Linked DNA regions of Roseateles amylovorans. Each later gene encodes a partner of the first gene's protein in a complex. Links are inferred from orthologs where the notes say so. Each region holds a gene or a part of one and is shown in the gene's direction. Other genes may lie near its edges.

Region 1 (5,595 bases):
CGCTGGCGCTGGGTGCCCGCGGGTATCGGGTCGCGCTGCTGGCCCGGCCCGGCGCCGCGCCCAAGCCGTCGGGTGACGTGCGTGCCTATGCGCTGAATGCGCAGTCGGTGCGTCTGCTCACCCGTCTGCGGGTCTGGGAAACGCTGCCCGAAGACGCCCGCACCCCCGTGCATGACATGCGAGTGATGGGCGACCGCGCCGGCGCCGCACTGCATTTCAGCGCCTGGGAGCAGGGCGCCGGTGAGCTGGCCCACATCGTCGACGCCGCCGCGCTCGAAGACCAGCTCGATGCCGCGCTGCGTTTCGCCCCCCATGTCCAGCAGGTCACCGCGCCGGTGCCCGCCACGCTGCAGGCCCTCTGCGAAGGCCGCGATTCCGCCACGGCCGCCGAACTCGGCGTCCGCTACGAGCGGCACGATTACGGCCATCTCGGCGTAGCGACCCGCCTGGTGGCCAGTCAGCCGCATCACGGGCAGGCGCTGCAATGGTTCCGCTCGCCGGACATCCTGGCCCTGCTGCCGTTCGATCGACCGGAGCCGGGGCACAGCTACGGCCTGGTGTGGTCGCTGCCCCGCGAGCGTGCCCAGGCCATGTTGGCGGCGGGCCCCGCCGAATTCGAATCCGCGCTGTTGGAGGCCACCGGCGGTGCGGCCGGCAGTCTCAAGCTTGCTGGTGAGCGCCAGGCCTGGCCGCTGCAGCTCGTGCGGGCGGACCGGCTCTGCGGCCCCGGCTGGGTGCTGCTGGGGGATGCCGCCCATCTGGTGCATCCGCTGGCCGGCCAGGGCCTGAACCTGGGCCTGGCGGATGTCGAATCCTTGCTGGAGGTGATCGCCGCGCGCGAAACCTGGCGCGGCCTGGACGATGAGAAGCTGCTGCGTCGCTATGAGCGGGCCCGCATCGCGCCGACTTGGGCGATGGGGGAGCTGACGGACGGCCTGCTGCGTGGCTTTGCCAGCCAGGCGCCGGTGATCGCGCGATTGCGCAACGAGGGACTGCGCCTGGTCAATCAGGCCGGTCCCATCAAGAAATGGCTGACCGCTCGCGCGCTCGGCCGCTGACCCCATGCCCCATCCCATGAAGACATCCTTCGCCCTGCTGGCCGCCGCGCTGGCCCTGTCCGGCTGCACCGCGCAGGCCAACGAGGACACGATCCGCAAAAACCTGGGCGCCCAGTTGCCCAAGGAGATCAAGCTCGACGAGATCCGCCCCAGCCCGGTCGCCGGCCTGTGGGAGGTGCGCATCGGCTCCGAAATCCGCTACACCGACGCCACCGGCCAGTTCCTGATCGAGGGCGAGATCCTCGATCTCAAGAACCGCCGCAACCTGACCCAGGACCGGGTGGCCAAGATCACCGCGGTCGATTTTTCGACCCTGCCGCTGAAGGACGCCATCGTCTGGAAGAAGGGCGACGGCAAGCGCCGCATCGCGGTCTTCGCCGATCCGAACTGCGGCTACTGCAAGCGCTTCGAGCGCTCGCTGCAGGACGTCAACAACATCACCGTCTACACCTTCGTGCTTCCCATCCTGGGCGGCGACTCGCCGGACAAGTCCCGCGCTGCCTGGTGCGCCAAGGACAACACCGTTGCCTGGCGCGATTGGATGCTCAGCGGCACCACGCTGCCGCGGCCTGACGCCAAGTGCGACGCGGCCGCCATCGACCGCAACATCGAACTCAGCCGCCGCCTGCGCGTCAACGGCACGCCGGCCATCGTCTTCGAGGACGGCACCCGCGCGCCGGGTGCGCTGTCGGCCGAGCAACTCGAGCAGCGGTTGCAGTCGATTTCCGCTGGCGCTGGCGCTGCGCCGGCCGCCGCCGGCAAATCGTGAGTGACGCGGTGACCTCGCGCACCGTGGCGCCGCTCAATCCGGTCGCGCTGCGGCTGGGTTATGCCGGGCTGATTCCGTTCATCCTAGGCGCGATCCTGGTGTGGCTGGTGCGCGCGGATGCGCACCCCTACGTCACCGACGGGCTCTCGCGTTATGCCGCGGTGGTGATCTCGTTCCTGGGGGCGATTCACTGGGGACTGGGCTTTCGCCAGACCGTGCCGTCCCCGGCGCCGTTTGTCTGGGGCATCGTGCCTGCGCTGCTGGCCTGGGTGGCCTGCATCATGCCGCCCTATGCGGGGCTGGTGGTGCACGGCGTGCTGCTGATCGCCTGCTACCTGGTGGATCGCCGCACCTATCCCGGCCTGGGCGCCGGCCCCTGGCTGACGCTGCGCTTCCGCCTGAGCGCGGTGGCGTCGCTGTGCTGCTTCATTGCCGCCCAAGGCACCTGAGCGACACGAAGAACGCCCCGCTTCGTCCTGTGGACTGGGCCCGACCGGCCAAGACTTGTTAGTCTTCCGTCATGATCCATTACCGCATTGCCATCGCCGACCTTCACGCGCATCGCTTCGAGGTCACCCTGACCGTGCCGGCGCCCGCCGCCCGGCAGGTGCTCAGCCTGCCGGTGTGGATTCCCGGCAGCTACCTGGTGCGCGAGTTTTCGCGCCACCTGGGCCAGGTCTCGGCCCGGCAAGGCAGTCGCGAGGTCGCGGTTCACCAGACCGCCAAGAACCGTTGGGAGTTCGACTGCAGCGGTCGCGGTGCGCTGGTGATCAGCTACCCGGTCCATGCTTTCGACACCTCGGTCCGGGCGGCCTTCCTGGATGCCCAGCGCGGCTTCTTCAATCCGAGCTCGTTGTGCCTGCGGGCGCACGGCAAGGAATCCCTGGAGCACCGCATCGAGCTGGCGGATCTGCCGTCTTCCTGGTCGGTGGCCACCGGCATGGACCGTCTGAACGAGAAGGCCGATGCCGCCTCGGAAAGCGGCGAGGGCGGGTCTTGGCTGTTCAAAGCGGCCGATTTCGATGAGATGGTCGACCATCCGTTCGAGCTCGGCAGTTTCTGGCGCGGCGAGTTCATTGCCGGCGGTGTGCCGCATGAGTTCGTGGTGTCCGGCGCCTTGCCGGTGTTCGATGGTGAACGGCTGCTGCGCGATGCCCAGCGCATCTGCGAAGCGCAGATCGCCTTCTGGCATTGCCACAAGAGCAAGCCGCCCATGGACCGATATGTGTTCCTGCTCAACTGCGTGGACGACGGCTACGGCGGTCTCGAGCATCGCGCCAGCACCGCGCTGATTGCGGCACGGCGTGATCTGCCGCGGCTGGGCCAGCCGGAGACCAGCGATGGTTATGTCAAGCTGCTGGGCCTCATCAGCCACGAGTACTTCCACACCTGGAACGTCAAGCGGCTGCGGCCGGATGTCTTCGAGCATTACGACTACGAACAGGAGAACTACACCGAGCTGCTGTGGTTCTTCGAGGGCTTCACCTCGTATTACGACGACCTGTTCCTGGTGCGCAGCGGCCTGATCGACGAGGCCCGCTACCTCAAGCTGATTTCCCAGACCTTCACCCAGGTGCTCGGTGCGCCGGGTCGCAAGCACCAGAGCGTGGCACGCTCCAGCTTCGAGGCCTGGACCAAGTACTACCGGCAGGACGAGAACACGCCCAACGCGGTGGTGAGCTACTACGCCAAGGGGTCGATGGTCGCCATGGCGCTGGACCTTTCGCTGCGCAGCGCCGAGCGTGCCAGCTCGCTGGACGAGTTGATGCGGGCCCTGTGGCGCGACAGCGGCGGCGGGCCGATCAGCGAAGCACGCATCCTGGCGCGCCTGACCGAACTCGGCGGCGAGCCCTTGGCCCAGACGCTGTCGACCTGGGTCCATGGCACCGACGACCTGCCGCTGCCGCCCTTGCTCGAGCGCATGGGCGTGCGTTGGGGGACCGACAAGCCCACGCTGGCGCAGCGACTGGGCCTGCGGGTGGCCGAGTCCGACGGCGCCCTGCTCATCAAGCAGGTGCTGCTTGAAGGCGCCGGTCTGGAGGCCGGCCTGAGCCCGGGCGACGAAATCGTGGCCTGCAATGGATGGCGGGTGCGCAAGCTTGATGACCTGGTGCTCACCCTTGACCATGTCGAGCCGCAGCGGCTGTCGCTGCTGGTGTCTCGCGATCAGCGCATGCTGAGCTTGTCGCTGCGCTTGCCGTTGCACGACAGTGCGGCCAAGCCGGTCACGCTGGGCCCGTTGGACAAGGCGCCGGCCCGCGCGCAGGGTCTGCGTCGCGCATGGCTGGGCAGCTGAAGCGCGTCGGCCCCGTCCCGCTGACGGCGCTCGCAGCGCTGACGCTGCTGGTACTGGTTCTGCACCTGTGGCTGCTGCGCGGCGCGCAGCAGCTGCATGACGCGCTCTTGCCCGAGTTGCCGGAGCCCGATCGGCTGAAGGCGGCATTCGTGCGGGAACTCAAGCCCGCCGCGCCGCCCACGCGTGCGGCGCCCACGCCCAAGCCGGGAACGCCCAAGCCGGGAACGCTCAAGCCGGGAACGCTCAAGCCGGGTACGCCCGAGGCTCCGCCCCGCCGCTTCAACCCGGTGCTTCCGCCGGCCGCCATCGGAGACGGCGCGCCCGCACCGCTGCCACGTGACGTCGCCGCAAGCGATCCGCCACCGGTCGTGGAGGCCTTGGCTGCGCCGCCGGCGCTGGCGGTGTCGGATGCGGTCGGTGACTGGGTGCCGGGGCTGGAATGGCCGCTGTCCACCGAGCTGCGCTATCAGCTCACCGGCTTCTATCGGGGCGCGGTCTACGGTCAGGCGCGGGTGCAATGGTTGCGCGAGGCGTCGCATTACCAGGTGCACCTGGATGCGGAGATCGGTCCTTCCTTTGCGCCGTTGATGTCGCGCCGGATGAGCAGCGATGGCGAAGTCACCCCGATCGGGCTGGTGCCGCGTCGCTACGACGAGCAGACCGGCGGCCTGGCCGGCAGCAAGCGCCGCAGCACGCTGGTGTTCGAGAACAGCGGGGTGCGTCTGGTCGACGGCCGTCGTGAGCCGGTGGCGGACGGCACCCAGGATGCGGCCAGCCAGTTCGTGCAGCTCACCTGGATGTTTCTCACCGGCCGCCATGCCGCACAGCCGGGCTGGCAGGTGCCGATGTCTCTGGCGCTGCCGCAGCATGTGCACCTGTGGCGCTATGAGGTGGTGGCCCAGGAAGACGTCCAGACGCCGATGGGGCCGATTCCGGCTTGGCACATTGATTCGCGGATGGACGACACCCGCGGCGACATGCAGGCCGAGATCTGGCTGGCGCCGTCGCTGCAGTACCTGCCGGTGCGCATCCGCATCTGGCAGAACCGCGAGGGCGGCGACCCGACCCACCTGGACCTCGTGCTCAAGCAGCCGCCGCTGCAGGCGATGGCCCCGGCGACGCTGCCGGCGGGTGCGGCTTCCGGTGTGTCGGCGCCTTCCGGTGGCGCGTCGCCTTGATGCGGGTGCTGGTCGGTTCCATCCCGATCATCCCGGAACCGTGACTGAACGAGCGACCCACTGCGTCGCTCTATAGTTGCCGCCACCGATTCGCGCTTGAACGCGAACACCATTCCACCCCGGACGGCCCGCATGGCCGCCGCACAGGAGACTTCCTCATGTCCGCAGCTTCCCTGGTCGACGTCGCTTTCGAGAACATCCTGGTCGAGATCGTCGGCACTGGCGATCGCAAGACCGGTGTGATCCGACTGAATCGCCCCAAGCAACTCAATGCGCTCAGCGATCCGCTGATGG
Region 2 (15,965 bases), 4.6 Mb from region 1 along the record:
TCATCACCCTGGCGAAGGAACCGACTCTCGCGAACCGTCGTCTGGCGTTCAATCGCCTGCGCGATCGCGACGTGGTGACCAAGCTGTTCAATGAGTTGGGCCCGCGTTTCGCCACCCGTCCGGGCGGCTACACCCGCATCCTGAAGATGGGTTTCCGTGTCGGCGACAACGCTCCGATGGCGTTCGTGGAACTGGTTGATCGTCCGGAAGCGACCGAAGGCGAAGCCGTCGCTGAATAAGCGGCGCGCGCACCCTGAAAGGCCAGCATTGCTGGCCTTTTTCTTTTTCTGGCCGCCGTGTTCGATCTTCAGTTGCGCGCTGGCAAGGTTTATCGGGCACGCTCGCGAGTTGTTGTGGCGCGGCGGCGCTTCGTGCGGAATTCGATCCCGCCGCGCGGTTGGACAGCGGGTGTTGCCCTTTGACGGAATCGGCACGGCGCGCCCGAGCTAAGCTCCGAGCCTTCTCCTGACGGGTGCGGTTGTTTGAAACACCTAGCCCAGATTCCCGGGGTCTTCTTCCATGTCTCTTGTCCACTTCCTCCGGCGCTTCCTGTTGCCGCTTGCGCTTCTGCTTGGCGCCATGGCCGGCGCGCGAGCCGATGACTTCCTGGATCCTGAGCAGGCATTCAAGCTCAACGTTGAATTGGTCGGCGATCGCCAGGTTCAACTCCGTTTCGACATCGCGTCCGGGTACTACATGTATCGCGACCAGTTCAAACTGGACGCGCCAGGGGCGGCCCTCGGGGCCATCCAATGGCCGACGCCCAAGCGAAAGTTCGACGAGACCTTCCAGAAGGAAGTCGAAACTTACCGCGATCGACTGACGCTGGTCGTTCCAGTGGAGTCGCTCTCGACCGCACCGCTTCGCTTGCGGCTGACCGGTCAAGGCTGCGCCGACAAAGGTCTGTGCTATCCACCGATGGCGAGCGAGCTGGAACTGGGACTTCGAGGTTTTGGCGGAGACGGCGCCATCCGCATTTCGGCAGCCAAGGACGCGATGAGCGGATTCGGACTGTCCAACGCGGTCGCCTCGAGCCCCGTAACCTCACCGGACAGCGGTGCGGCGACGTCTGGTCAGCCAACGGGCCGGCCCGATGCATCGTCGGATGCCGCGTTGGACGAGGTGCTGGCGTCCGGAAAGCTCTGGCTGGTGGTGTTGGTGGCGTTTGGCTACGGGCTGCTGTTGTCTCTGACGCCGTGCGTTCTGCCGATGCTGCCGATTCTGTCTTCCATCATCGTGGGGCAAGGCGGGACGCCGTCCCGCACGCGCGGCTTCCTGCTGGCATTCAGCTATTCCGCAGGGATGGCCTGTATCTACACCTTGCTCGGGATTGCGGCCGGCCTGGCGGGCGAGGGGCTCGCCCCCTATCTGCAGAAGCCCTGGGTGCTGGGCCTGTTCGCGGTGATGCTGGCGGGGCTGTCGCTGTCGATGTTTGGTGTCTATGAGCTCCAACTACCCAGCCGATTCACTGGCGGAGTGTCGGGCGTGAGTCAGCGGCTTCAGTCGGGCCGCCTGATTAGCGTGTTCGTGATGGGTGGACTCTCTGCACTGATCGTCAGCCCTTGCGTGATCGGCCCGCTGGCGGGGTTGCTGCTCTACATCAGCCGCACTCGGGACGTCCTGCTCGGCGGTTCTGCGCTGTTTTCCTTGGCATGGGGCATGAGCGTGCCGCTGCTGCTTGTGGGGCTGTCTGCGGGCACGCTGTTGCCTCGTGCGGGTGCATGGATGGAGAACGTCAAATACTTCTTCGGTCTGATGCTCCTGGCAGCGGCGCTCTGGATCGCGCAGCCAGTGCTTCCCGGGTCGTTGGCTCAATTGCTTTGGGGCGGCTTGTTGATTGGACTGGCCGGGTTGCTCGGACTGTTCCACGCCGCAGAGCCCCATGCGCCTCGTACCTGGTTGCGCAAGAGTGTGGCTTTGGCGGCGGCGGTGTTCGGCCTCGCCCAGTTCGTCGGTGTGGCGGCCGGCGGTACGGACCCGCTCAAGCCGCTTGCCGCATGGACCATCCAGGGCTTGTCCAGCGCCTCGGCGGCCACTTCAGCCAACCCCGCTGCGGCTGCAGACGTCGTGTCTTTCCGGAAGATTTCTAGTGTGGCTGAGTTGGACGAGGCGATCCGAACGGCAGGCAAGCCGGTGATGCTGGACTTCTATGCCGACTGGTGCGTGTCCTGCAAGGAGATGGAGCGATACACCTTTACCGACCCGCGGGTGCAGCGCCGGCTCTCCGGCGCGGTGCTGCTCAAGGCGGACGTGACCGCGAACAGTCCGCAGGACCGTGAACTGCTCAAGCGATTCCGACTCTTCGGACCACCGGGCACCATCTTCTTTGATGCCCAAGGTCAGGAGCAAACCGGCGTGCGTGTGATTGGCTTCCAGAACGCCGATCGATTCCTCCAGTCGTTGCAGGCCGCAGGAATTTGAACGCATCGGTCTATTCGTGCTACACTCTTATTCTTCAGTCGCGGGGTGGAGCAGTCTGGTAGCTCGTTGGGCTCATAACCCAAAGGTCGTAGGTTCAAATCCTGCCCCCGCAACCAGCATATTCAAGGACGTTGACGGCGTTTGAGAATGTCGAACAGAAAGAATCCCACAGGGAATCGATCGTTCAGGCAATTCGACAGCACGACCGAACACGGACTTGATGATTTAAAAAGTCCGGCAGCCCACCAGAGGTTGTAGGGACGGCAGCAAGGCCAGCACCTCGGGTGTTGGCAGCGACAAAACAGTCGCGGGGTGGAGCAGTCTGGTAGCTCGTTGGGCTCATAACCCAAAGGTCGTAGGTTCAAATCCTGCCCCCGCAACCAATAAGGCACGGCAAGTGCATCGAAGGTCCTCCTCGTGAGGGCCTTTTTTTTGCGCGCGTGCTTTCGATACTGATCTGGCGTTGTCGGCGTTGGCGTCTTGTTTCAAAGCCAAAGCCAAAGCCAAAGCCAAAGCCAAAGCCAGAAGCCAGAAGCCAGAAGCCACACCGAGGGCACCCACTGATCCGAGGGTGTTCGACGAGCGTTGGCGTTCTGCGGCAGCTTGGGCGCGGGCCTCGCCCGCCATGTGGTGCCTGTCCGTGCAGCCTACACCTACCTCCTTTGAGAGACGACCCAGTCCGTGAACGGTCGGATAGTGGGCTGGCTGAAACGTCGCATCGCGCAGGACTTGGGCAGGATCAAGCGGTCTCATCGGCTTGAAGGGCATGGACGGACGATTCCGATGCCTGCAAGCGAGCCTGGCCACCGGGGCGTCCAATGCCATCGCATCCTGAGTTCTGACGAATGCGATCCACGCGCGCTCGCAATGGCAAAGGAGAAACGCCATGGCATCAACACTGACCCTGCTTGGACTTGTTCACACGTTGCTGAGCGTCATCGCCATCGTTGCCGGCGCGCTGACGTTGTGGCGCCAAGGGCTGATTCAATGGGCGAACCGCGGTGGTCAGCTCTACGTGGTGATGACGGCACTCAGTTGCCTCACCGGCCTGTTGATCTTCCGGCACGGCGGTTTCGGGCCCCCGCATGCACTGGCCTTGATCACCTTGATCACACTCGCCGTCGGGCTGGGTGCAGAACGGCGTCGATGGTTCGGTGCTTGGTCCGGATATGTGGCGATTGTCGCGATGTCCACCACGTTCTTCTTCCACAGCATTCCGGGCTTCAACGAGACCTTCACTCGCCTGCCCTTGGGGGCGCCTTGGCTCAGCGGGCCCGATGATCCCTTGCTGGGAAAGCTGGTGGGCGGCGCCTTCGTGTTGCTGTTGATCGGACTCACGCTCCAGCTCAGGCGCCTACGCGCCCGGCTTCGCCTGGGCGCGGCGCTGCGAGGCGCGGCGGTCTAAGCCTGGCCTGCGTCACGATGAGCCGCACAGTCGAAGTGACGGGCTGAGGCGCCGTCTCAAGCACCCCGCGTCAGCCTGGTGATGCTGTGCGGCGCAAGGCGCCCGACCATGCGGGCGACTGCCCGGGGGCGATCGTGTCAGGCGACGCGCAAATGCGGGCCGGCATCCGCGGCGGCCACGCGCCCAACCACGGCAGCACTGTCGAAGCCATGACGCTTGAACACCGCCAAGACCTGGTCCAATGACTGCGGAGTACAGGACACCAACAAGCCGCCGCTGGTTTGCGGATCACTGAGCAAAGCCTGGGCCTCCGCAGGCAGGCTGGCGCCCAAGGAGACATCCGCCCCATAGGCCGCCCAGTTGCGCCCGGAAGCGCCCGTGATGAATCCGTCCCGCGCCAGCGCTGGAACGCCCTCCAGCAGCGGCACCGCGGACCAGTCGACCTCCACGCTGCATCCCGACCCTCTGGCCATCTCCAGCGCATGCCCGGCCAACCCGAAGCCGGTGACATCGGTGATCGCATGCACGCCGTCCAGGGCCGCCAACTCGGGACCGGGCGTATTCAGCCGCGTCGTGGTGTCGATCATCCGGCGATACATCGCCGCGTCCAACATGCCCTTCTTCAGTGCGGCTGACATCACGCCCACGCCCAGGGCCTTACCGAGCACGAGCACGTCCCCCGCCTGCGCATCGGCATTGCGCTTCACATGGTCGGGATGCACCAGTCCCAATGCCACTAGGCCATAAATCGGTTCCACCGAATCAATGGTGTGGCCGCCGGCGATCGGAATGCCCGCCTGCCGGCAGACCGATGCACCGCCTTCAAGGATCTTGCCGATCGTGGCCGTGCTCAACACTGAAATCGGCATGCCGACCAAAGCCAGCGCCAGGATGGGCTTGCCGCCCATGGCGTAGACATCGCTGATCGCATTGGTCGCGGCGATCCGCCCGAAATCATGGGGATCGTCGACGATCGGCATGAAGAAGTCGGTCGTGGCGACCAGCGCCTGCTCGTCGTTGAGCCGATAGACGGCCGCATCGTCCGACGTTTCGATGCCGACCAGCAGTTCCTTGGGCACGGGCAGCGACGCCGCGCCCTTGAGGATCTCCGACAGCACCCCAGGTGCGATCTTGCAACCACAGCCACCACCGTGGGAGAGCGAGGTCAGGCGAGGTTCGGTGGACGTGGACATGGCAATCTCCTGCAAGCGCCCAGGCGTCGTCCGGGCGATATCGTCAGCTTACCCGCTGTGTCGCTCGCGATGCGCGGATGGCGTGCGATGGAAGCCCGTCCATTGCTGGTGCAGCGCCATGAAGTCGTCCATCGCCGACCACAGCGGCTGATAGCGGTCCGCATCCGCATCCAGTTGGGTCAGCGCGAGCGCGCAGGCTTCCAGCGTACTGCGCTGCAGGGGCGCCTGCGCCTGCCGAATGGCGTAGCGCGACGGGGGCGGGGCGATCAAGGACAGTCGCGGGAGTGACTGCAGCCAGGGGTTCTCGTGCAGCATCCGCCGGCTCTTGCGCCAGGTGCCGTCCAGGACGACAAGCGTCAGCGGCCGACGGTCCCGCCCAGGTGCGGGTGGCACCAGAGGCGGTGAGGGCGTCGCGGCGGGATAGAGCAGTACCAGACCGTCGGTGGCGAGCGGGGCATCGAAGCGCTCGCCGATGACGGTTCTGCTGCGCCTCAGGCACCGATGCAGCAGCGCGGCAGTGCCCTTGGCCTGCGAGACCTCATCGGGATGCTGGAGGATCAGCAAGGCGGTGAGGTTGTCCACCGGCCGCACGCAGTGGCAAAAGCACGCGGCGCACGGCCGACCGCAATCCACGCAGTGCGCCCGCCGATCGGGGCACGTCGCGTCGCCGGCGGCCCGTGACGGATCAGCGAGGTTGGCGGGGCGGGCGACGACCGTCATTGGGTCGGCCCGGACCATCGGCACGAGGGCCGCGATCTCCGCGACCTTCACCACCCCGGCCGCCGGGGCCGCGCTGATCGCCGCGAGCGTCTCTCGGCGCGCCGGGCCGCCGATCGCCGCCGCGCGGCGGGCGATCCTGACGTTCGGTGCGCACCGGCTGCTCGGACTCTTCCTTGCGGGCCAGAGCGAGCTGTTCGTCGAGTTGCTCGGGCGACAGGCCCTTCAAGGCGCCGAAGTTGGTCGGCGTCAGCGTGGTGCGAGAGAAGTCACGCAGCAATTGCGCGCGTTCCTGCCGACCGCGGTCCTCTTCGGCGCGACGCGCTTCGGTGATGCCGCGACGACGCGTCAGTTCCTGCACGGCCGCATCCCGATGCTCGTCGCTGAGCTCGCCGGCGGGCTGGCCGTCCAGGTCAAAGCGCTGCTTGGCACGAGACAGGGCGATCAGATAGCCGGTGCCGCCTGTGTAACGTCGCAGGAAGGCCGACAACTGCGCCTTGGTGAAACGGCCCGCAGCGCGTTCCTGAATGTCCGCCTGGATGCGCAGCTTCAGCGGCTTGGGTGCGCCAGCGAACAGCGCCGGGAACAATTCCTTGAGCGCGGCGGCGATGGCGGGCACATCCACGCGAGCGGACTTCTCGGCGGCCTGGGCAGGCCCTGCCGACGAGTTCTCCGACGCGCCGCTGTCTGTCGCGGGATCGTCGGACGCTTCGGGCGCAGCGACGTTCTCCCCCGTTGAGGTGAGAGAAGAGGGGGTCTCCACGGGCTCAGAGGCCGGTGCGGGAGAGGTCGCTTCGCCTTGAGGCGGAATGCTGGAGGACATGAATCAAGCGGCGCGCGGCCGGCCAACGGAGAAAAGGGGGGATTGTGCCCATAGCCACACGGGCGTGGCAATTCACGTCGTCAATGGCCGACCGGTCGGCCTCCCCCAGAATGGCGATTCGTGCCGGGATTCGATCAATCTCAGGGTTTGGGTTCGCAGGCGGGCTTGCAGATGAGCTCGGTGCGTCCGAGGATGCGCTTGGACTGGAGGCTGCTGGGCGGGCGGTGACGGCCACACTTGAAACACGAACGGGTCTGGCCGCTGCCTTGGAACGGCGACCCTCCCAGCTTGGAGGCATAGCGCAGGCCGTCTTCCCGAACGGCGGTGCTGGTGTCTTTGCTCATGGTCTCGCTTCGCTTGGCGCGTTGTAGCGAGCCGCTCCGGTGGTACCGCAACGGCTCACGGGATCCCTCTCGATCGATATTAGGTGCCGTCCATGACGGCCCGCTACATCGCTTGCCCGGGGGTCTCTACGCTGGCGGCAAGCATCCGACGAACGGTCAACTTTGCGTCGACAATCGCACCGCCGCCCGATTCGGTGCGGCTGAATGCACCCCCATGGCCAAACTGTTTTTTCGCTACGCGGCAATGAACGCGGGCAAGTCCACCGCGCTGCTTCAGGTCGCGCACAACTACGAAGAGCGCGGCCATGCCGTGCGCATCTTCACCGCCGGTGTGGATGATCGGTACGGGCGGGGCATGGTGACCTCACGACTCGGTCCGCAGCGCGTGGCCGAGGTGTTCACCCCCGAATCCGACTTTCGCGCCTTGCTGGGCGCCACGCCGGCCATCGCCTGTGTGCTGGTCGATGAGGCCCAGTTCTTGACGAAGGATCAGGTCTGGGCGCTGCATGAGATCGCCCACATTCGCCACGTACCGGTGATCTGCTATGGCCTGCGTACCGATTTCCAGGGCGAGTTGTTCCCGGGATCGGCCTCGTTGTTGGCACTGGCGGATGAGATGGACGAGATGAAGACCATCTGCGACTGTGGCCGCAAGGCAACGATGAACATGCGGGTGGATGCCACCGGGCGCAAGCAGACTGAAGGCGCCCAGGTGGAGATCGGCGGAAACAGCCGCTACAGGGCCGTCTGCGGAAGATGCTTTCGCGGGGCCTGAGCACGCTGAAGGGCGCTGAAGGGCACCGAAGCGCTCAAGAGGGGATGCGGCCCACCAGCCGCATTGAGGGGCGGCGCGAGAAGACCATGGGACTTCCCGCACGCGACATTGCCGCTGATGTTGACGCAGTGGCGAACGGTCGCGTGCGCGGTCTCCATCAGCACCGGCGCCGCCCATGCAGCCGTCGTCGGCGATATGAGGGGCGGAGACGGGCGCGCGCCTCCCAGGCGTGGCCTCTTCCCGAGGCACCACGGCAGAACGGCGGCGGCGGCATCGACACGCCAACCTGGGCCCCGCGCGATCGGCGGGGCCACGGGTGGCCGCAGGTCTGACGCGCTGAGGCGCGGACAGACCTGGGCGACCGGCGGTTACTTCTTGTTGAGTTGTTCTTCCAGTTCCTTGCAGGACGGCGCACAGACAGGCTGAGACTTGCCCAGCAGCTTGCGCGACTTCAGCAGCGCGCGCGGGCGATGCTTGCCACAGAGGAAGCACGACATGGTTGCCGCGCCGAAGGAAGAGGTTGCCGCGAACGGCGAACCGGGAGCTTTAGAGCGATAGCGCAAACCATCGGCTTCGATGGTCGTCTTGGTCGTTTCCTTGGCCACGCTGATCCTGATCTTGATAAGAGTATGAAATGCCAGGCCGACTCCCCGAGTCCCCCTGGAGGTCGTCGGCCAAACCCGTATTTTCCTATAAGCGGGAGCTTCCCCCTACCGGGCCATCGCTAATGCCCGTGACATGGGGTCGATCTGCGTCGTTGACAGGGGTTGGAAAAACCCGCTTTGCGGCGTTTTGGCGGGCCGCCTCTTGCGACCGGTCCCCCTGACGGCGGCGCCCTGGGCGCCGGCGCCGCGCGTGTAACACCCGCCCGACGGCCTTGGCAGCGTCTAGGGAAAACACCTAGAATTCCGCCGCTCGGTTCCATGCGGGCGTCAAGAAACAAAACGCGAAAAATCGCAACACAGGGAAGCGAGCGCAGTGATGGATCGGATCGAGAGCCTGTTCGCCGCCATGCGGGCGGCAGGGCAACCGCTGGACGGGCATTCAGGCGACAGCATCGCCAGCTTCGCTCAGCAGGTCAGCCAAGCCCTGTGCCATTACTTTCAGTGCTCGCATGCCAGCATCTGGCTGCTGGACGGCGCGCCCGGCGAGCATCGTCTGCGCAACCTCGCCTCGCATGAGTCCGATGGCCCCAGCCGCCAGAACCCGATCTGCGCGCAGCAAGCCTATCCCGGCTACTTCCAGGCGTTACTGGGCCAAGGGGTCTTCCACTGCGCGGATTCCCATCTCGATCCACGACTCCAGGGCCTGACACCTCCGCCCACCTGGCGTTCGATGCTGGACGTCTGCGGCCAGATCAATGGCAAGACCATCGGCGTGATTGCCTTGGGCGAGCGCGATGAGGCCCGCAACTGGACCAAGCGTGAGGAACTCGACCTCCGCCGCGCCACCGCCAAGGCCTGCCTGCGTCTGCATGCGCTGCGGCAGGAACTGGAGACTGTCTGAGTCGCGTCGGCCTGAGTCGCTTTCCCCGACGACGCGCGGCGCTGACCCCTTGACGCTCACGCCATGCTCACGCCACGCTGACGCTCACTCGCACGCTCACGGTGATGGACGGGCCTCAGACTTGACCGGCGCCGGCCCGAGGTCCTCAGCGTCCGACGAAGCGCGGTTCGCGCTTCTCCTGCCACGCCCGCACACCCTCCGCCAGATCGTCAGATGCGTTGGCCGCGGCGATGTCCGCCGCCAGCGCCTGCGCATCCAGGCAGCCGTTGGCGATGGCATTCAAATGCCGCTTCATGCCGGACAGCGCCAGCGGCGCATAAGCGCACAGCCGCGCGCACAACGCCTCGACCGCTTCTTCCAACGCGGCGCGGTCGGTGAGCAGTTGGTCGAGGAAGCCGCTGTCGCGCATCGCCTGCGCCTCCAGCGTCTCGCCGGCCAGCAGGATGCGCTTGGCCATCGACAGTCCGAGCCGGTTGACGTAGCGCACCATGCCGCCGCGATAGAAATGCAGACCCAGCCGTGCGGCCGGCACGAACATCTCGCAGGCCAGGGTGCCCAGCCGGAAATCGCAGGCCAGTGCCAGATCGGTCGCGCCGCCGTAGACACCGCCCTGAAGGGCCGCCACGGTCACCGGGCGGGCTTGCTCCCATGCATCGGCGAGCGATTCGAACAGCGCGCCGGCATCCACGCCGGGTACCGCATCGATGTTGAAGCCGCTGCAGAAATGCTTGCCCAGCGCCTGGAGCAGCAGGACCCGCACGTCCGGCCGAGCGTTGACCTGCTGCAAATGCGATTGCAGCGTCTGCAGGTCCAGCAGTTCCAGCCGATTGGCGACCTGCGGGCGGCGGAGCGTGATCCGGGCCAGCGGGCCATCGATCTCAAGGGTGGGTGCGTGTTGCGGCATGGCTGGGAAGTCTAGTGGCCCGGCCCGCAGGCGCGCACGCGGCCGATCAGATCGACCGACCGGTCGGCTGAAGTCGCTCCACCTTGTCAATGCGGCATCCACTGACGGAGGACCGTTGGAATCTGGCTAGAGTCGGCCGCACAACAACCCACACGGAGACACGGTGGACGGCTCGATCGCAAGCATTCTGGTGCTGGACGGGATCACCAACGGCGCGGTCTATGCGCTGCTGGCGCTGGCCCTTGTCCTGGTCTTTGCGGTCACCCGGGTGATCTTCATCCCACAGGGCGAATTCGTGGCCTTCGGCGCGCTGACGCTGGCCGGGTTGCAGCTCGGACACACGCCGCTGACCATCCATTTCCTGATCGCGATGGCGCTGCTGGCTGCGCTGCTGGATCTCGTGGCGGCCGTGCGGGCCGGGCATCTGGCGGCTTCGCTGCGGGGCATCGTGTTGCGGGCCGCACCGCCGTTGTTGATCGGCGCGGCCGCGCTCTGGCTGGCGCCGATGAAGTTGCCCCTGGGCGGCCAGGCCCTGTTGACGCTGGCCATCGTCACGCCGATGGGCGGGCTGCTGTACCGATTGGCCTACCAATCGCTGGCGGATGCGTCGGTGCTGGTGCTGCTGATCGTGTCGGTCGGGGTGCACTTTGCGCTGACCGGGCTCGGACTGGCGTTCTTCGGTGCGGAAGGTTCGCGCAATCCCAGCTTCTGGGATGCCAGCTTCAATCTGGGCCCGCTGCTGTTCTCGGGCCAGACCGTGATCATCGTCGGCGCTTCGATCGCGCTGATCATCGGCTTGTGGCTGTTTTTCGAGAAGAGCCTGTACGGCAAGGCGCTGCGCGCCACCGCCGTGAATCGATTGGGCGCCCGCCTGATGGGCATCTCCAGCCTCTCGGCGGGACGGCTGTCCTTCACCTTGGCGGCCTTCATCGGCGCGCTGTCCGGCTTGCTGATCAGTCCCACCACCACGATCTTCTATGACAGCGGCTTCCTGATCGGCCTCAAGGGCTTCGTGGCGGCCGTGTTTGCCGGGCTGTCGAGTTATCCGGGAGCGGCGTTGGGTGCGCTGCTGGTCGGGCTGATCGAATCCTTCAGCTCCTTCTGGGCCAGTGCCTTCAAGGAGGTGATCGTCTTCACCACCATCTTGCCGGTGCTGTTGTGGCGCAGTTGGCGCGATCCGCACCAGGAAGACCACTGACGCCGATTGCCGGCGCGGCGCTCGGAATTGCCGCTTCGCACCACTCGCTCCAGCCTCTCCGCCCGCGCCACCGCCATCGACCACGAGCGCGCCTTTGCGCCGAGCACGACCTCCAACCCGATGACGATCAAGCCTTCCCATCTGTCCGCCGCTGCCGGTGTCTTTGCGCTGGCGGTGTTGCCCCTTCTGCCGGTGCCCGAGTTCTGGATCACCCAGGCCAACTACATCGGCATGTTCGCGCTCGTGGCCCTGGGGCTGGTGCTGCTCACGGGCGTCGCTGGACTGACCTCCTTCGGCCAGGCCGCCTTCGTCGGTGTGGGCGCCTATGCCACCGCCTTGCTCAGCACACGCTACGGGCTGTCGCCTTGGCTGGGCCTGGTGGCGGGCTTGGCGATCACCGTGGTGATCGCGGCGGTGCTGGGCTGGATCACCTTGCGGATGTCGGGGCACTACCTGCCGCTGGCGACGATCGCCTGGGCATTGAGCCTGAACTTCACCATCGCCAACCTCGAGTTCCTCGGCAAGTACGACGGCCTGCTGGGCGTGCCGGCGATCAGTCTGTTCGGCGTCAGCCTGGCGGATGGCAGAGCGATGTACTACCTGATCTGGCTGTGCGCGCTGCTAGGGGCGCTGGCGGTGCGCAACCTGCTGGACTCCCGACCCGGTCGAGCTATTCGCGCGCTGGGCGGCGCGACCGTCATGGCCGAGGCGATGGGCGTCTCCACCTACCGCTACAAGGTAGTGATCTTCCTGATCGCGGCCTTGCTGGCGTCGGTCTCGGGCTGGCTGTTCGCGCATGTGCAGCGCACCGTCAACCCCAGCCCCTTCGGCCTGAAGATGGGCATCGAATACCTCTTCATGGCGGTCGTCGGTGGGGCGTCCAGTGTCTGGGGCGCGTTTGTCGGCGCGGGCGTGTTCAAGATCATCGAGGACCAGCTCAAGGAACTGCTGCCCCGCCTGCTGGGTAGCAACGGCAACTTCGAGATCATCGTGCTGGGCGTCGTGCTGGTGTTGATGCTGAAGTACGCGCCCAAGGGACTGTGGCCGGCCTTGCAGACCGCGCTGGCACGCCATCGCCCTGCGCGCGCCCGTATGCGCGACTGGGCGCAGGCGCCGGCTCTTCCGGTGCGGCCCAAGCCGGCCGCCGGCACGGTGCTGCTGGAGGTGGATGGTCTGCGCAAGCAGTTCGGCGGCCTGGTGGCGGTGAACGATGTCAGCTTCACCCTGCGGGCCGGCGAGATCATGGGATTGATCGGACCCAACGGCGCCGGCAAATCCACCACCTTCAACCTCATCTCGGGCGTGATGTCGGCCAGCGCCGGCACCTTGCGTTTCGCGGGGGCCTCGATCAGCGGGCTGCCCTCGCGCCGCATTGCGCGGCTTGGGCTCTCGCGCACCTTCCAGCACGTCAAGATGATTCCGGACATGACGGTGCTGGAGAACGTCGCCCTGGGCGGTTATCTGCGCAGCACCAGCGGCACCCTGCGCGCCATGCTGCGCCTGGACCGCGAGGACGAGCGCCGCCTGTTCGCCGAAGCCGAACGGCAGCTGCAGCGCATCGGCATGCAGGCCCACCTGCATGAGCTGGCCGGCAACCTGGCGCTGGGACCGCAACGCATGATGGAGATCGCTCGCGCGCTGTGCAGCGATCCGTCGCTGCTGCTGCTGGATGAGCCGGCTGCGGGATTGCGCCACAAGGAGAAGCAGGCACTGGCCGAGGTGCTGCGCCAGTTGCGCAGTGAAGGCATGAGCATCCTGCTGGTGGAGCACGACATGGACTTCGTGATGGGGCTCACCGACCGTCTGGTGGTGATGGAATTCGGCACCAAGCTCATCGAAGGCACTCCGGCGCAGGTGCAGGCCAGCCCCGAGGTGCGGGCGGCGTATCTCGGAACGGAACACTGACATGAGCGAGCTGTTGACGGTCCGCGGGCTGCATGCCGGTTATGGTCGAGCGCACGTGCTGACGGGCCTGGACCTGCGGCTGCGTCAGGGCGAAGTGGTCACGGTCATCGGGCCCAACGGGGCGGGCAAGAGCACCACGCTCAATGCGTTGATGGGCGTGTTGCCCTCACGCGGCCAAGTGGTGTTTGATGGTGAGGACATCGGCTCGCTCGGCCTGGAAGCCCGCGTGATGAAGGGCATGTCCCTGGTGCCGGAGAAGCGCGAACTGTTCACCACGATGACGGTGGAAGACAACCTGGTGCTGGGCGGCTTCCGTCCGATGCGCTTGGGAGTGCGCGGTTGGCGCGATGAGCTGGGCCGTGTCTACGAGCTCTTCCCCCGACTGCGGGAACGGCGCGATCAATCGGCCGGCACCTTGTCGGGCGGCGAGCGGCAGATGCTGGCGGTCGGGCGCGCGCTGATGGCGCGGCCCAAGCTCCTGATGCTGGATGAGCCCAGCCTGGGCCTGGCGCCGCTGATCGTGAAGGAAGTCTTCCGCATCGTCGCGCGCTTGCGCGAGGCCGGGGTGTCCATCCTCCTGATCGAACAGAACGCGCGGGCGGCGCTGGAGGTGGCGGACTACGGCTATGTGCTGGAAACCGGCGAGATCGCTTTGGAAGGACCCGCGGCCGAACTGGCCTCCGATCCCCGCGTGATCGACACGTACCTGGGGGCGAATCGCAAGGACTGAACGCGGACGGCGCCGGTGCCGATGACGGTACCGAGGCTGAAGCCGGCCCGCGGCCAGGGGCCCGGCATCAGGCGGAGTCGCTGAGCGCGCGGCGCCGGCGGCTCTTCCCGCCGAACGCTGCGCCAGCCCGGCGCATCAGCAGGAGGGCTTGCCCTGCTGGAGCATTGCGGCCATCCGCGCTTTCAGTTGGGCGTCATCAAGGTCTTCCTTGTGCGTGGCCACCATCCACTTGTGGCCGAAGGGATCGGTGATCTGCCCCATGCGGTCGCCCCAGAACTGGTCCTGGACCGCCATGTCGACGGTGGCACCGGCCGCCTGTGCGCGGGCCACCGTCGCGTCGACATCCGGCACGAACACGACCATCGAGACCGGTGATCCACTGAGCCCCTGCGGGCTGAGCGCGCCGAACTGCGGCCGCTCCTCGGTGAGCATGAAGCGCGCGCCGCCGATGTGGAGCTCGGCATGCATCACGCCGTCGGGCGCCTCCAGCCGGGTGCCTTGACGGGCCTCGAAGGCCTGTTGATAGAACGTGATCGCCGCCGGCGCGTTGCGCACCGTGAGGTAAGGAATCACGCCGTCGGCTGGCGGGACGGCCTGCGTGGCGGTCGGGCCCGTGCGCGGCGTGGCATCGGTGAAGTCAGTCATCTCGATCTCCTGTGGTGGGGTCTGCATCGTGGTCTGGATCGCGGGCTGCGTCATTCCCTACATGAGCACGACGAAGCGGCAGCGGCAATTTCGACAGCAGCGCGTTAAAGGTGTGCCGACTTGTGTCCCACGCGCCGCTGCGGGATGTCGACGGGCCAGACACCGATTGACACAGGGCGGCTGCCGCGCAGTTTTACCGATCCGGCCCCCTCAGTCAGGGGCGGCCCGCGCGGTCAACCGAGGGTCGACCACCATAATCCCCGGACACATCATGGCCCTCCTGTCCACCCTGAAAAAGCTGCTGTCCAGCGACAGCCGCAAGTCCCCCGCCACCACCGCTGCGCCGTCCTCGCTGCGCGGCGCGCCGCCGTCGACGGTCAGCGCACCGCCGCCGGCGCCGTCGGTGGCGTTGTCGCTGACGCTGCCGGACATCTCGGTGACGCCGTCCACCCACGGCTATGACACGGTGCCGGCCTCGCGGCCCATCACGCTGGGACCGCCGGAGCTCTATCCCGGGGCGGCCTCGCCGGACATGTCCCAGCCGGTCACCGCCGAATGGCTGCAATTCAGCGCGCGGCTGTTCGGTCTGCAGCGCCTGAAGGATTCTGCGCCGCATCCGCTGGAATCGGCCTTGCTGCATCGCCTGCAGACCCGCACCGGCGCGCAGTGGTCGGAACTGCTGCCGCGTCTGCCGGCGGTCCTGCCGCAACTGATGAGTCTGATGCGGCGAGAGAACCTCTCGTCGCGCGCGCTGGTCGATGTGCTGTCGCGCGATCCCAGTCTGGTGGGCGAGCTGATGCGCGTCGCCAACTCGGCGCTCTACCGGCCCGAGCGCGAGATCACTGATCTGGCCAGCGCCGTGCTGGTGCTGGGCCATGAGGGCCTGAACCAGGTGGTCATGCGGGTCACCATGCGACCCATCTACAGCCAGGCCCAGGGACGTTACAGCCGGCAGGCCGGCACGCTGCTCTGGGATCTGGGCGAACGCGCCGGCCTCGCGGCCATGCGGCTGGCCCCACCGGGGGATGAGCGCTTTGCCGCTTATCTGGCTGGCCTCAGCTCGCAAGTCGGGCTGATGGGCCTGCTGCGGGTCCTGGACACCTTGCCGGTCGGTCAGCGACCGGCGCTGGATCGCGAGGGCCTGCATCGGCAACTGGTGCCGCTGTCGGCGGGCTGGTCCTCATTGATCGTCGCCCATTGGGGCTTCCCGAGCCGGGTCGTGGACGCCCTGGTTGCCCGACCGGGGCAGCCGGGCCAGAGCGCGGAAGTGGCGGTGCTGGCCCAGGTGGTGCGCGCGGCCGGCGCGGTGGCGCTGCGTCATCTGATGCAGCCGGGTCTGCAGGCGTCCCAACTCGGTGACTGGTCGCTGGCCCAGCGCCGCGCCTATGAGGCGCTGGAG

The links.
Region 2: the proteins of N4261_RS22160 (region 1) and dsbD are in contact, whole or in part, in a crystal structure (PDB 1JZD), measured with the Escherichia coli proteins. The link is inferred for Roseateles amylovorans from one-to-one orthologs.

The regions. Positions count from the first base shown.
Region 1 is NZ_CP104562.2:5,343,500-5,349,094, reverse strand. What follows is about bases 1-2,950. They hold N4261_RS22160 (DsbC family protein), read left to right. Parts: upstream 1-1,074; coding sequence 1,075-1,827; downstream 1,828-2,950. Other genes in these bases: N4261_RS22150 (M61 family metallopeptidase), read left to right, coding at 2,348-2,950; N4261_RS22155 (DUF3429 domain-containing protein), read left to right, coding at 1,836-2,276; N4261_RS22165 (FAD-dependent monooxygenase), read left to right, coding at 1-1,058. In the rest of the region: more of N4261_RS22150, read left to right, coding at 2,951-4,123; N4261_RS22145 (DUF3108 domain-containing protein), read left to right, coding at 4,108-5,301; N4261_RS22140 (enoyl-CoA hydratase), read left to right, coding at 5,460-5,595. UniProt on the Escherichia coli protein: Acts as a disulfide isomerase, interacting with incorrectly folded proteins to correct non-native disulfide bonds.
Region 2 is NZ_CP104562.2:724,200-740,164, forward strand. What follows is about bases 1-2,970. They hold dsbD (protein-disulfide reductase DsbD), read left to right. Parts: upstream 1-519; coding sequence 520-2,421; downstream 2,422-2,970. Other genes in these bases: rplQ (50S ribosomal protein L17), read left to right, coding at 1-239. Outside these bases: N4261_RS03175 (DUF2306 domain-containing protein), read left to right, coding at 3,308-3,826; selenide, water dikinase SelD, read right to left, coding at 3,964-5,019; N4261_RS03185 (tRNA-uridine aminocarboxypropyltransferase), read right to left, coding at 5,068-5,757; N4261_RS03190 (ProQ/FinO family protein), read right to left, coding at 5,705-6,499; N4261_RS03195 (hypothetical protein), read right to left, coding at 6,700-6,903; N4261_RS03200 (thymidine kinase), read left to right, coding at 7,118-7,678; N4261_RS03205 (hypothetical protein), read right to left, coding at 8,047-8,283; N4261_RS03210 (GAF domain-containing protein), read left to right, coding at 8,660-9,184; N4261_RS03215 (enoyl-CoA hydratase/isomerase family protein), read right to left, coding at 9,330-10,088; N4261_RS03220 (branched-chain amino acid ABC transporter permease), read left to right, coding at 10,252-11,286; N4261_RS03225 (branched-chain amino acid ABC transporter ATP-binding protein/permease), read left to right, coding at 11,407-13,191; N4261_RS03230 (ABC transporter ATP-binding protein), read left to right, coding at 13,193-13,921; N4261_RS03235 (VOC family protein), read right to left, coding at 14,057-14,566; N4261_RS03240 (HDOD domain-containing protein), read left to right, coding at 14,838-15,965. UniProt on the Escherichia coli protein: Required to facilitate the formation of correct disulfide bonds in some periplasmic proteins and for the assembly of the periplasmic c-type cytochromes.